DNA from 3 places in the Variovorax sp. P5_A3 genome. Region 2 is predicted to be linked to each of the others. Evidence: predicted binding sites of a transcription regulator. Region 2 holds the regulator's gene; each other region holds the start of a gene.

Region 1 (4,197 bases), on a different contig from region 2:
TTGCGCATCTGCACGCCCGGCTGCGCCAGCCGAAGCTCAAGCGTTAGTGCAGTTCTGCAGCGGTGTGGATTGCCTCGCGCACGCGCGGGTAGATTTGGGTGTTCCACTTGCTGCCGCTGAACACGCCGTAGTGGCCGACGCCCGCTTGCAGGTGGTGGGTCTTCAGGTAGGGGCGAACGCTGGTGCACAGGTCCTGCGCGGCCACGGTCTGGCCGACGGCGCAGATGTCGTCGCGCTCGCCTTCCACCGTGAGTAGCGCGGTCTTGCGGATCGCGGCGGGATTGACCTTGCGATCGCCCACCGTGAGTTCGCCGCGGGGCAGGTCATAGGTCTGGAACACGCGCTCCACCGTTTCCAGGTAGAACTCGGCCGGCAGGTCGTTCACCGCCAGGTACTCGTCGTAGAAGTTGCGGATGGTGGTGGCCTGGTCGACCTCCCCGTCGACCAGGTGCTGGTAGAGCTTGGCGAACTGCTGCTTGTGGCGGTCCGGGTTCATGCTCATGAACGCACTGAGTTGCAGGAAGCCGGGGTACACGCGGCGCATCACGCCGGCATGCGGCCATGGCACGCGACTGATCAGGTTGCGTTCGAACCAGCCGATGGAGCGCTCGTTCGCGAGCTTGTTCACCGCCGTCGGGTTGATGCGGCAGTCGACCGGGCCGGCCATCAGCGTCAGGCTCGCCGGTGTTGCCGGATTGTCGTCTTCCGACATGAGGGCGGTGGCCGCCAGGGCGGCGACGCAAGGCTGGCACACCGCGACCATGTGTGCGCCCGGGCCCATGGCTTCGAGGAAGCGGATGAGCTGCAGCGTGTAGTCGTCGAGACTGAACCCGCCATGCCACAGCGGCACGTCGCGCGCGTTGTGCCAGTCGGTGATGTAGACGTCATGGTCGCGCAGCAAGGTGCGCACCGTTTCGCGCAGGAGCGTGGCGAAATGGCCCGAGAGTGGTGCGGCCAGCAGCACGGGCGGATGCACCGCGCTGGTGTCCTTGCGAAAGTGCAGCAGCGTGCCGAAGGGCGCGACCAGCGCGACCTCTTCGTGCACCGCGACTTCCTCGCCGTCGACCATCACGCTGTCGATGCCGTAGGGTGGACGCGAGTGCGTGAGCCGCAATTGCGCGTAGACCTCCATCGCCGCGGCCACTCGCCGGGCCATGCCGCGATCGGCCTTGGGGTGCCACAGCGCCTTGCCGAGATACTGGGCCGCGAGCCGGGATGGCGAAAAAAGGTCGGCGTTGGTTTGGTAGGCCCGGTACAGCATGCACATGCTGTAGGCAAGTTGCGGGCCAAGCTGGATGGCATGCTCGGCGAGGTGCACCTTTCTGGCACAGGCCTTGCACAGCTTCCATGCCGATCCGGCAGCCGAGGAGCGACTCATGGCCAAACCCGTACTCACCATCAGCAGCAAGAACTACGGTGCATGGTCACTGCGCGGCTGGCTGATGTGCCGGCTCGCGGGCCTGGAGTTCACCGAGAAGATCATCCCGCCCGACGATCCGGCGATGAAGGCCGAGATGCTGCTGCTCTCGGCCTCCATGCTGGTGCCGTCGCTGCAGCACGGAAGCATCAAGGTGTGGGACACGCTTGCGATCGGCGAATACCTCAACGAGATCAAGCCAAAGGCCGGGCTGTTGCCCGCTGATGCCAAGGCCCGCGCGCACTGCCGGGCGATCTGCGGCGAGATGCATTCGGGCTTCAGCTCGATGCGCGGCTCGCTGCCGATGAACGTCAAGGCGAAGTTCCCCGGCTTCAAGATCTGGTCGCGAGCCCAGACCGACATCGACCGGGTGGTCGCCATCTGGCGCGAATGCCTCGGCGCGTACGGAGGCCCCTTCCTGTTCGGCGAGCAGCCGTGCATGGCGGACGCGATGTATGCGCCGGTCGTCACGCGCTTCATGACCTACGACGTCGCGCTCGACCGGGCCTGCGCCACCTACTGCAAGCGGATCATCGAACTGCCTGCGATGCAGGAGTGGATCAAGGCGGCGAAGCAGGAGCCCGAGGAAATCGACGAACTTGACGCCGAGTTCTGAGCGGCTGACTCAGGCCGGCGCCTGGCGGAACATTCGCAGGTCAAGGGGCCATTCATTGCCCAACCACATGGCGTGCGCCGTGTGGTCGAGGTAGTCGTCGCCGGTCAGGCCGTGCACGAAGATGTCGAGGCCATTCCGATGCGCGTCGAGCCACGCGATGACTTCGTCGAATTCCGCCGCGTCGAAGGCAATCTGGCAACTCCATTGGGGATGCGGTCCGACCGGCTTCTCGTGCACGCGTCCGACCACCACCAGCAGGTTGTGCCCTGCATCTTCTGCCAGCTGCCTCGCCTGCGCGACCGTGGGCGGTCCGAAATAGATGTGGGCGTGGTATTGCGGGTAGAGGTTTTCGGGGCGACGCGGCATGGGGGCTCCGGTAGAAAGGTGAAGCTTACGCTTCCGCAGCGCCGGGGTTAACAACTGCTTGCTGCAAGGTCGGCGGAATGGTGAAATACTGTTGATTCATACAGTATCCGGACACCCCCATGGCCGACGCTTTCATTCCCCTGCACGCCCTGAAAGGCCGGGGCGCTGCCACCTTCCTGCCCCACCGCTTCGAGCGGGATGTCCGGAACGCCTTCGACGACGGCTGGGGCACGCTCGAAGACGGCATGGCCGAGCCGCTGCCTCCGCTCGCGACGGAGGTTCGCTTCGAGGACGTGAAGTCGGTGCTCAGCGAAAACGATTCGCCCGACGTTCCCTTCGACCGGTCGCTCAATCCCTATCGCGGTTGTGAGCACGGTTGCATCTACTGTTTTGCGCGCCCAACGCACAGCTACCTCAACCTCTCGCCGGGGCTCGACTTCGAGACCAAGCTGATCGCCAAGCGCAACATCGCCGAAGTCCTGCGCGCCGAACTGGGCCGCAAGAACTACAAGCCCAGCCACCTCGCGATCGGCACCGCGACCGACTGCTACCAGCCGATCGAGCGCGAACTGCGGCTCACCCGGTCGGTGATCGAACTGCTGAAGGAGACTCGCCATCCCTTCGGCCTCGTCACCAAGTCCAGCGCGGTCGAGCGCGACCTCGACCTGATCGCGCCGATGGCGGCCGAGGATCTGGCGGCGGTCTACATCACCATCACCACCCTCGACGGCGAACTCGCACGCAAGCTGGAACCACGCGCCGCTGCGCCGCACCGGCGGCTGCGCACCTTGCGCACGCTCGCCGATGCAGGCGTGCCGGTGGGCGTGAGCGTGGCGCCGCAGATTCCCTTCGTCACCGAAGACATGGAACAGGTGCTCGAAGCGGCATGGGAGGCCGGCGCGCGTTGCGCCTTCTACACCGTGATCCGGCTGCCCTGGGAAGTCGCGCCGCTCTTCAAGCAGTGGCTGGAGCTGCACTACCCGCAGCGCGCGGGCCGCATCATGGCGCGCATCCGCGAGATGCGGGGTGGCAAGGACTACGACGCCGACTTCGCGACCCGCATGAAAGGCAGCGGGCTGTGGGCCGACCTGATCCGCCAGCGCTTCGAGAAGGCGACCAACCGCATCGGCTTCAACCGCCAGCGCATCGCGCTCGATCTCAGCGCGTTCCGACCACCTGGCGCAGCGGGGCAGGGCAGCCTGTTCTAGCTTCGGTCGTGTTCCGGGGCTCCACGCCGCACCAGTCGCCGCCCAATGCCTTCACCAGGAAGACGGAGGTCAGCATGCGCTGGCCGTTGATCTGCGCCGCCTGGCGCTCGGTGTTCAGCAAGGCCTGCTGTGCGGTGATGACGTCGAGATAGATCGACGCGCCGCCCTCGTAGCGGCTGGCCGCCATCTCCAGCACCCGACGCGAGCTTTCGACCGCAACGAGGGATTGCGTCGCCGCGCGGTCCAGCGAGGCGAGGCCGGTGATGCCGTCCTCGGCCTCCTGCATGGCGGTCAGGACGACGCGACGGTAGTTGGCGACGGAGGCCTCATAGCCGGCCCGCGAGAAATCGACGTTCGCCCGGATGCGGCCGCCATCGAAGATCGTCTGCGTGGCAGAGACGCCGAGCGACCACAGCAGGCTGTTCGCGTCGAACAGGGTCGAGAGCGTGCGGCTGTCGAAGCCGCCGGCCGGCAGCAGCATCACGCTGGGATAGAAAGCCGCGGTCGCCACGCCGATTTGCGCGTTCGCGGCAGCCATTGCGCGCTCGGCGGATGCGACGTCGGGCCTGCGCTCCAGCGCGTCCGACGGC
Region 2 (4,197 bases):
CGGCATGGAGCGTCTGCTTGAGGATCGGCGCGAAATAGCTGAACAGCACGAACTGGCCCGCGCCCTGCAAAGCGGTGACGGACACGACGCCCATCAGCAGGGGACTCTTGAGCACTCGCCCCCAGGCCTCACGCGACAGGGCCGCGGGCCGGATGCCTGTGGGAAGCTTCAGCCAGATCCAGACCGCGCTGATGACCGAGAGGGCGGTGATCACCGCGAATGCCGTCCGCCATCCGAAATGTCCTCCAACCACCGCGCCGATCGGAAGGCCCAGCACCGACGCCATGGACCATCCGAGGAAGACAAAGGTAACGGCGCGCCCGCGCTGATCCGGCGGCACCAGCAAGCCGACGCATGCGGCCGCCTGCGGCGTGAATATCGCGGGTGCAATCACCGTGAGCATGCGAACCATCAACAGGCCGCCGAAGCTCGGCATCAGCGTGGCGACGAGGTGTCCGGCGCCATACCAGAGCATGGTGCAGGCCAGCAGCAGCCGGCGGTCCCAGCCCGCGACCACGGCGGCAAGCAAAGGAGCACCCAGGCACATCACGACGGCGCCGGCCGTGATCAACTGGCCGGCCGTCGCCGCGCTGACGTCCAGCGACGTGCTGAGCTCGTTGAGCGTGCCGGGCACCACCATCACGCCCGTGCCGATCACGAAATTGCCTGCCAGCAGGGCCCACAACGAGGCCGGCAGTGCAGGCCGCTTCAACGGCGGACCTGCAGAGCGCCGGGGTTGACGATGTTCGTCGGATTGCCCTTGATGAAACTGACGACGTTGTCGAAAGCCTGCCCGAAGTACATCTCGTAGCTGTCCTGCTCCACGTAGCCGATGTGCGGCGTGCAGATGCAGTTCTCGAGACGGAGGAGCGCATGGCCCTGCAATGGCGGTTCGCTCTCGAAGACATCGATCGCCGCCAGCCCGGGCCGACCGCGATTGAGCGCGGCGAGAAGGGCGTCCTGCTCCACCAGCTCGGCGCGCGAGGTATTCACGAACAGCGCAGTGGGCTTCATCCGCGAAAGATCCTCGAGCGTGACCAGACCGCGCGTCTCCTCCGTCAGCCGCAGGTGCACCGACAACACGTCGGCCGCGGCGAAGAAGGCTTCCTGGTTCGGTGCCACCTGGAATCCGTCGGACCTGGCCTTGGCGCAGCTCTGCTCGCGACCCCAGATCACCACTTGCATCCCGAAGGCCTGGCCGTAGCGCGCGACCAGCTGGCCGATGCGCCCGTAACCCCAGATGCAGAGCGTCTTGCCCTTGAGCACCGAGCCGAGTCCGAAGTTCGGTGGCATCGATGCGGACTTGAGGCCCGACTGCTGCCACGCGCCATGCTTCAGGTTGCTGATGTACTGCGGCAGGCGACGCATCGCGGCCATGATCAGCGCCCAGGTCAGCTCGGCCGGCGCCAATGGCGACCCCGTGCCTTCCGCCACCGCGATACCTTGTTCCGAACAGGCGTTCACGTCGATGTGGCCGCCGACCCGCCCGGTCTGCGAAATGAGCCTGAGCTTGGGCAACTTCTCGATGAGCTGCCGGGAGATGTGGGTGCGCTCACGGATCAGCACGATCACGTCGGCATCCTTGAGGCGCACCGAAAGCTGCCCGATGCCCTTGACCGTGTTGGTATAGACCTTGGCGGCATACGCATCGAGCTTGGCAGCGCACTGCAGCTTGCGCACCGCATCCTGATAGTCGTCGAGGATCACAATGTTCATGGCGTGCCATTGTGCCTCGCACCACCGGCAAGCTGTGCGGACGCATCATGTTGCCATTGCATGCGCCGGTCGCCGGGGGCACTTGCAGGGTGGTTGAACGTCGCTGCCCGGCGATGAAGCGCCAGTCAGTGTGGACGCAGTTCGGCCCTCAGTGCACGTGGGCGGATCGGGGCGCCGTGCCTGCTGCTTCGAGCGCAACCAGTCGATCGAGCTCAGCGCAGACATCGGCCATGCGGCCCGAAATCACCATGCGGCTCTGGTGACGGCCCGGTTGCTGTGCGTCGACCATGCGCACCACCCGCAACGGCCGCGCCGCCGCTGGCGAGCAGGCCTGTACCGTGGCAGTCTGGCGCGCCGTGCAACTGGGCCGGACCCCGACATAGCGCAGACCCGACGAATTGATGCGATGCGAACTGCGCGCCGGCATCCAGCGGCTGGCCAGCGATTGCAGGGGGGTCAACAAATCAACGATGCTGAGCAGGGCGATTCCCATGTGAACTCCAAAGGTCAGAGATTGAACACAGGCAGGATTGCTTTGATCGGCCTCGACAGGGTGATGGCACTTCGCCATACGCCCGCCACCTGTCGCGGCCGGGTGTGAGCGCACCGCCGAAGCCGTGCGCGCATTCATTCGACGCCTACATCAGCATCGTGTTGCGGATCAGGCCGACTGCCAGGCCTTCGATCTCGAAGGGCTCGCCGGGCTGGACGATGATGGTCGGGTAGTCCGGGTTTTCCGCATGCAGCTCGATGACCTGCTTGTTGCGCTTGAGTCGCTTGACGGTGACCTCGTCGCCGAGCCGGGCCACGACGATCTGCCCGTTACGGGCTTCCTTGGTTGCCTGCACGGCGAGCAGGTCGCCGTCCATGATGCCGGCGTCGCGCATGGACATGCCGCGCACCTTGAGCAGGTAGTCGGGTTGGCGCTGGAAGAGGGTGTTCTCGACGTAATAGGTCTGGTCGACGTGTTCCTGCGCCAGGATGGGCGAACCGGCGGCCACACGGCCGATGAGCGGCAGTGCGAGCTGCGCCATGCCGGGCAGCGACAGGGAGAACTGGTTGTTGCGGGATTCGTTGAGCGAGCGCAGCGCGTCGCCCTTGAGCCGGATACCGCGCGAGGTACCGCTCACGAGCTCGATGACGCCCTTGCGCGCCAGCGCCTGCAGATGCTCTTCGGCCGCGTTGGCTGACTTGAAGCCCAGCTCGGCGGCGATCTCGGCGCGCGTGGGAGGGGCGCCGGTGCGCGCAATGGCGCTCTGGATCAAGTCCAGAATCTGCTGCTGACGGGCGGTAAGCTTCACGGCGAACTGCATGTTGGCTCCTGATGGGCACTGGGTGAATATCCAGTACCTGTATTTTTAACCAGTTTCCGGAAGTTGGCAAGCCATGGCCGAAGGCAATCGAAATGACGCGCGTCGCGTGATCGTCCTGGGCACGGGAGGCACGATCGCGGGTCGCGCTTCCGCCGCCAATGACAACATCGGCTACACCGCCGGCGAGGTCGGCGTGGCGGAACTGCTGGGCGACATCGACGCGCCGCCCGGCGTTTCGTTGTCGGCCGAGCAGGTGGCGCAGGTGGACAGCAAGGACATGTCCTTCCCGATCTGGCGAACGCTGGCGCTGCGTTGTGCCCATTGGCTCGCGGAACCCGACGTGGCGGGTATCGTCATCACCCACGGGACCGACACGCTGGAGGAGACGGCCTTCTTCCTGCAGTGTGTGCTGGGGCCGTCGAAGCCGGTGGTGTTGACCTGCGCGATGCGCCCGTCCACCGCGCTGGCGCCGGACGGGCCCCAGAATGTGCGCGATGCCATTGTCGTGGCGGCCTCACCCGGGGCGCGGGGTGTCATCGCCGTTTGCGCAGGCACCGTTCACAGCGCGTTCGATGTCCAGAAGGTCCACACCTACAGGCTCGACGCATTCGACTCGGGTGATGCGGGGCCGGTGGCGTACGTCGAAGAAGGCGCCGTGCGCGTGCTGAGAGATTGGCCCGTGCCGGCAACCGCCGCACAGCTTGCCTTCGATCGAATCGAAGGCGCCACGTCCTGGCCACGCGTCGAAATCCTCGTGAGCCATGCCGAGGCTCGCGGCACGATCGTGGATGCATTGCTGGAAGAGCGGAAGCGGGGCGGTGCGGAACCGCTCCAGGGACTCGTGCTTGCTGCTACCGGCAACGGCACGTTGCACCACGCACTCGAAGCGGCCGCACTTCGCGCGCAGGCTGATGGGGTATCGGTCGTCCGCGCGACGCGATGTTCGCAGGGGCGGATTCTCCCGAGGTCAAAGGAAGTGTTGCGTGACGCGGGGGCACTGACACCGGTCAAGGCGCGCATCGCGCTGATCCTCGAGCTTCTGTCCGGCGGACCTCCCGCCTGAGCGCATGTTCGGCGCGTTGCAATCGACTCCCTGGGCCTATCCTGCGCTGGAGGTCGTGCACATCGTCGGGATTGCACTGCTCGTCGGCAATCTGGTCGCCCTCGA
Region 3 (4,197 bases), on a different contig from region 2:
ATCGAACGGCAGCAACGTGGCGAAGTTCTGCTACAAGCCCTACGAGGACCTGGTCGTGCAGGCGAAGAACGTGCCCAAGCAGGCCGAGCGTGATGCGCTCTACAAGAAGGCCCAGGTGATCTTCAAGGAACAGGCCCCGTGGTTCACGATCGCGCACGCGGTTCAGTTGAAGCCCGTTCGCAAGGAAGTGGTGGACTTCAAGTTGAGTCCCTTCGGCCGTCACACCTTCTACGGTGTGGACATCAAGTAGTGAAGTTTCCCCGCGACGCGGAACGCCGCGGAACCGGCTTTGCCGGGCCGCTGGTGTTGCCCCCGGCAGGGGGTGAGCGAAGCGACACGAAGTGCGCGTAGCCTGGGGGCGAGCAACATGAACCCTATCGCCATCGTGGCTGCGATGCATGAGGAATTGGCGGCGCTGCTTGCTCAGATGCCTGACGAGCAGCGCATCCGCGTTGCGGGCCGGGACTACTGGGTGGGCCATCTGCAGGGGCAGCTCGTCGTCGCGGTCTTGTCGCGCATCGGCAAGGTCGCTGCGGCCACGACGGCGACGGTGCTCATGGAGCGGTTCGGCGTGCGGGCCATCGTGTTCACGGGCGTCGCAGGCGGACTGGCGCCCGGTGTCGAAGTCGGCGACGTGGTCGTCGCGACCCGGCTCCTGCAGCACGACCTCGATGCCTCGCCGATCTTTCCCAAGTACGAAGTGCCGCTGACAGGCCATGCGCGTTTCGCGGCCGACACCGCGATCAGCGATGTGCTGGCGGTCGTGGCCGCCGACGTGCTGAGCGATCCGGTGACCCTGCTGGGCGAAAAGGTAGTCGAGGACTTCGGCCTGGTTGCGCCGAAGGTTCATCGCGGTCTTCTCGTGAGCGGGGACCGCTTCGTCTCGACTTCGGCCGAAAGCGATGCGCTGCGCCGCGCATTGCCCGACGCGCTCGCGGTGGAGATGGAGGGCGCCGCGGTGGCCCAGGTGTGCCACGACTACGGCGTGCCTTTCGCCGCGGTGCGGACGATCTCGGATCGGGCCGACGACGCGGCCCATGGCGATTTCACGCGCTTCGTCTCGTCGGTGGCGAGCCGCTACAGCCTTGCGCTGGTCGATGCGTGGCTCGCCACGTTGCCGACGGACGCGCCTACTTGAGCCAGCCGCGGCGGCGGAAGTACCACATGGGCACCAGCGCGCTCGCGATCATCAGCACGACCGCATAGGCGTAGCCGTAGGTCAGGTCGAGCTCGGGCATGAACTTGAAGTTCATGCCGTAGACGCTCGCGATCAGGGTCGGCGGCAGCAGGGCCACGCTCGCGACCGAGAAGATCTTGATGGTCTTGTTCTGGTTGATGTTGATGAAACCGACGGTCGCATCCATCAGGAAGTTGATCTTGTCGAAGAGGAAGGCCGTGTGGTTGTCCAGCGATTCGATGTCGCGAAGGATCTGCCGCGCTTCCTCGAATTGCTCGGCGTTGAGCATGCGGCTTCGCATCATGAAGCTCACCGCGCGGCGGGTGTCCATGACGTTGCGGCGGATGCGCCCGTTCAAGTCTTCCTGCCGCGCGATCGCGCCGAGCACTTCGCCGGCCAGTTCGTCGCTCACGTTGCCCGAGAGCACCTTCTTGCCGGCGGCCTCGAGTTCGTCGTAGATGTTCTCGAGCGTGTCGGCCGAGTATTCGGCGTCGGCGTCGAACAGCTTGAGCAGCACTTCCTTGGCATCCTCGATCAGACCGGGCGCGCGGCGTGCGCGCATCCGCAACAGGCGGAACACCGGGACGTCCTCGTCGTGGATCGAGAACAGCACGCCGCGGCTGCGCAGTTCCGTGTTGTGCTGGTTGAGGATGAAGGCGACGCGCACCGACCGCGGGTTCTCGTCGTCGTCGATCAGGAAGTCGCTGCGGATGTGGAGTTCGCCGTTGTCCTCTTCGTAGAAGCGCGCCGATTCCTCGATGTCCTCGTCCATCGCGTCTTCGGGGATGGAAAGGCCGTAGTACTGCTTGATCCAGCGCTTTTCCTCGAGGGTGGGCGATTCGAGGTCGACCCAGATCGGCTGGAACTGTGAAAGCTCTTCGAGCGCCTCGATCTCTTCCTGGACGAGGCGACCGTTGGCGAGCGTGAAGATGTTGAGCATGGCTCACTCCCGTGAATGGTCTTGCGGTTGGGCGAAGGGGTGGGGCGCTTTCAACTCCCTCGCCAACGGACGTGTCAGGGGGGAAGTGAAAGCTGCCGAGACGGGTCGGTTTCCATGTGAAAGGCTCCGGTTGCAGCGAGGCGCGATTATGTCATCCGCCCTTCGAGAATTGATGACGGTGTCTGGATGGACATACAGTAAAGTCGCGCTGATGCAGAGCGTCGCGAAACTCATTCCCGCCACCCAGGCAGAGCGTCTCGCGGCCGCGCTTGCCCAACTCAACGAAGAACAGCGCGCAGCGGTGGAGCACGGTGTGGATGCCGCCTTGGGCGACGCGCAACAGGACGATCGACCGTTGCTCGTGATCGCCGGCGCGGGTTCCGGAAAGACCAGCACGTTGGCGCACCGCGTGGCCCACCTGATCGCGCGCGGCGTCGATCCGCAGCGGATCCTGTTGCTGACCTTCTCTCGCCGTGCCGCGCAGGAGATGGAGCGCCGGGCGGGGCAGGTGCTTGCGCGCGTGCTCGGCCTGAAATCGGAGGCGCCGCCAGCGCTGCCGTGGGCCGGCACCTTCCACGGTATCGGCGCGCGACTGCTGCGCGAGTACGCGGCGCAGGTGGGACTCAACGAGAACTTCACCATTCACGATCGGGGCGACGCCGAGGATCTGATGGGACTGGTGCGCAATGACCTTGGCCTGTCGTCCACAACGCGGCGGTTTCCGCAGAAGGGCACCTGTCTCTCTATCTATTCACGCACCGTCAATACCTGCGCACCGCTGGCGGAGGTGCTCAAGCACGCCTTCCCGTGGTGCGCCGAGTGGGAGGCCGAACTCAAGCGGCTGTTCGGCGCCTATGTGGAGGCCAAGCAGCAGCAGCACGTGCTCGACTACGACGACCTGCTGCTCTACTGGGCTGAAATGGTCGCCGAGCCGTCGCTGGCCGGGCACGTCGGCGCGCGCTTCGACCATGTGCTGGTCGACGAGTACCAGGACACCAACCTGCTGCAGGCCGCCATCCTGCGTTCGCTCAAGCCGGACGGCCGTGGCGTGACGGTGGTGGGGGACGACGCGCAGTCGATCTACTCGTTTCGTGGCGCAACAGTACGCAACATCCTCGACTTCCCGCAGCAATTCATCCAGGCGGCGCGCATCGTCACGCTCGAACGCAACTACCGCTCGACGCAACCCATCCTGGATGTGTCGAACGCGGTGATCGCCGCCGCCTCGGAGCGCCACGCAAAGACGCTCTGGACCGACAAGCCCTCGGCAGGCCGCCCACAACTCGTACTGGTGCCCGACGAGGCGCAACAGGCCCGCTGGGTGGCGGATCGCGTGCTCGCGCATCGCGAGGGTGGGCTGGCGTTGAGGTCCCAGGCGGTGCTGTTTCGGACCTCGACGCACAGTGCCGCGCTCGAACTCGAACTGGCGCGGCGCAACATTCCGTTCGTCAAGTACGGCGGGCTCAAGTTCCTCGAAGCCGCGCATGTGAAGGACCTGCTCGCCGTGCTGCGGTTCGCGCAGAATCCGCGAGGGCGGATGGCCGGCTTCCGCGTCACGCAACTGATACCCGGGATTGGACCGGTCACGTCCACGCGGCTGCTCGACGCGATGGCGGAAGCGGCCGAGCCCGGCGCGGTCGTGCAGGCCTTCGTGGCGCCGTCGGCTGCCCAAGTCGAGTGGGCGCGGTTCGCCGCCATCTATGCGGCGCTTCGGGCTCCGGATCTGGCCTGGCCGGCCGACATGGACCTCGCGCTCCAGTGGTATCTGCCCCATCTGGAACGCCTTCACGACGACGCGGGCCTACGCCGCGGCGACGTCGAGCAGTTGGCGCGGCTGGCGTCCGGCTACGCGTCGCGCGAGCGATTCCTGACCGAACTCACCCTCGACCCGCCCGAAGCCACGAGCGATCGGCCGGGGCCTCCGCTGCTCGACGAGGATTACCTGATCCTCTCGACCATCCACTCGGCCAAAGGGCAGGAGTGGACGTCGGTGCATGTGCTGAACGTGGTCGACGGTTGCATCCCTGCGGACGTCGCGCAGGGTGCGCAGGAGCTCGAAGAGGAGCGGCGCCTGCTCTAT

The links. The regulator LexA, encoded in region 2, represses DNA repair genes until DNA is damaged. The targets are predictions, from matches to a motif close to ACTGTATNNNNATACAGT.
Region 1: AC1D3B_RS01445 (PA0069 family radical SAM protein) is a predicted target of LexA. The motif match lies at 2,487-2,504, and genes of this name have one in related genera.
Region 3: AC1D3B_RS19120 (ATP-dependent helicase) is a predicted target of LexA. The motif match lies at 2,299-2,316, and genes of this name have one in related genera.

Annotation. Positions count from the first base shown of each region.
Region 1 covers NZ_JBFUKW010000001.1:325,159-329,355, reverse strand. Annotated here, with positions in the region: gene AC1D3B_RS01465 (LysR family transcriptional regulator) at 1-47, shown strand, start outside; gene AC1D3B_RS01460 (polyhydroxyalkanoate depolymerase) at 44-1,261, opposite strand; gene AC1D3B_RS01455 (glutathione S-transferase family protein) at 1,377-2,033, shown strand; gene AC1D3B_RS01450 (DOPA 4,5-dioxygenase family protein) at 2,043-2,399, opposite strand; gene AC1D3B_RS01445 (PA0069 family radical SAM protein) at 2,519-3,607, shown strand; gene AC1D3B_RS01440 (efflux transporter outer membrane subunit) at 3,558-4,197, opposite strand, start outside.
Region 2 covers NZ_JBFUKW010000003.1:97,688-101,884, forward strand. Annotated here, with positions in the region: gene AC1D3B_RS05815 (MFS transporter) at 1-712, opposite strand, end outside; gene AC1D3B_RS05820 (D-2-hydroxyacid dehydrogenase family protein) at 709-1,716, opposite strand; gene AC1D3B_RS05825 (hypothetical protein) at 1,865-2,209, opposite strand; gene lexA (transcriptional repressor LexA) at 2,355-3,029, opposite strand; gene AC1D3B_RS05835 (asparaginase) at 3,103-4,092, shown strand; gene AC1D3B_RS05840 (hypothetical protein) at 4,097-4,197, shown strand, end outside.
Region 3 covers NZ_JBFUKW010000011.1:175,476-179,672, reverse strand. Annotated here, with positions in the region: gene AC1D3B_RS19135 (ABC transporter substrate-binding protein) at 1-250, shown strand, start outside; gene AC1D3B_RS19130 (5'-methylthioadenosine/adenosylhomocysteine nucleosidase) at 368-1,138, shown strand; gene corA (magnesium/cobalt transporter CorA) at 1,131-2,117, opposite strand; gene AC1D3B_RS19120 (ATP-dependent helicase) at 2,329-4,197, shown strand, end outside.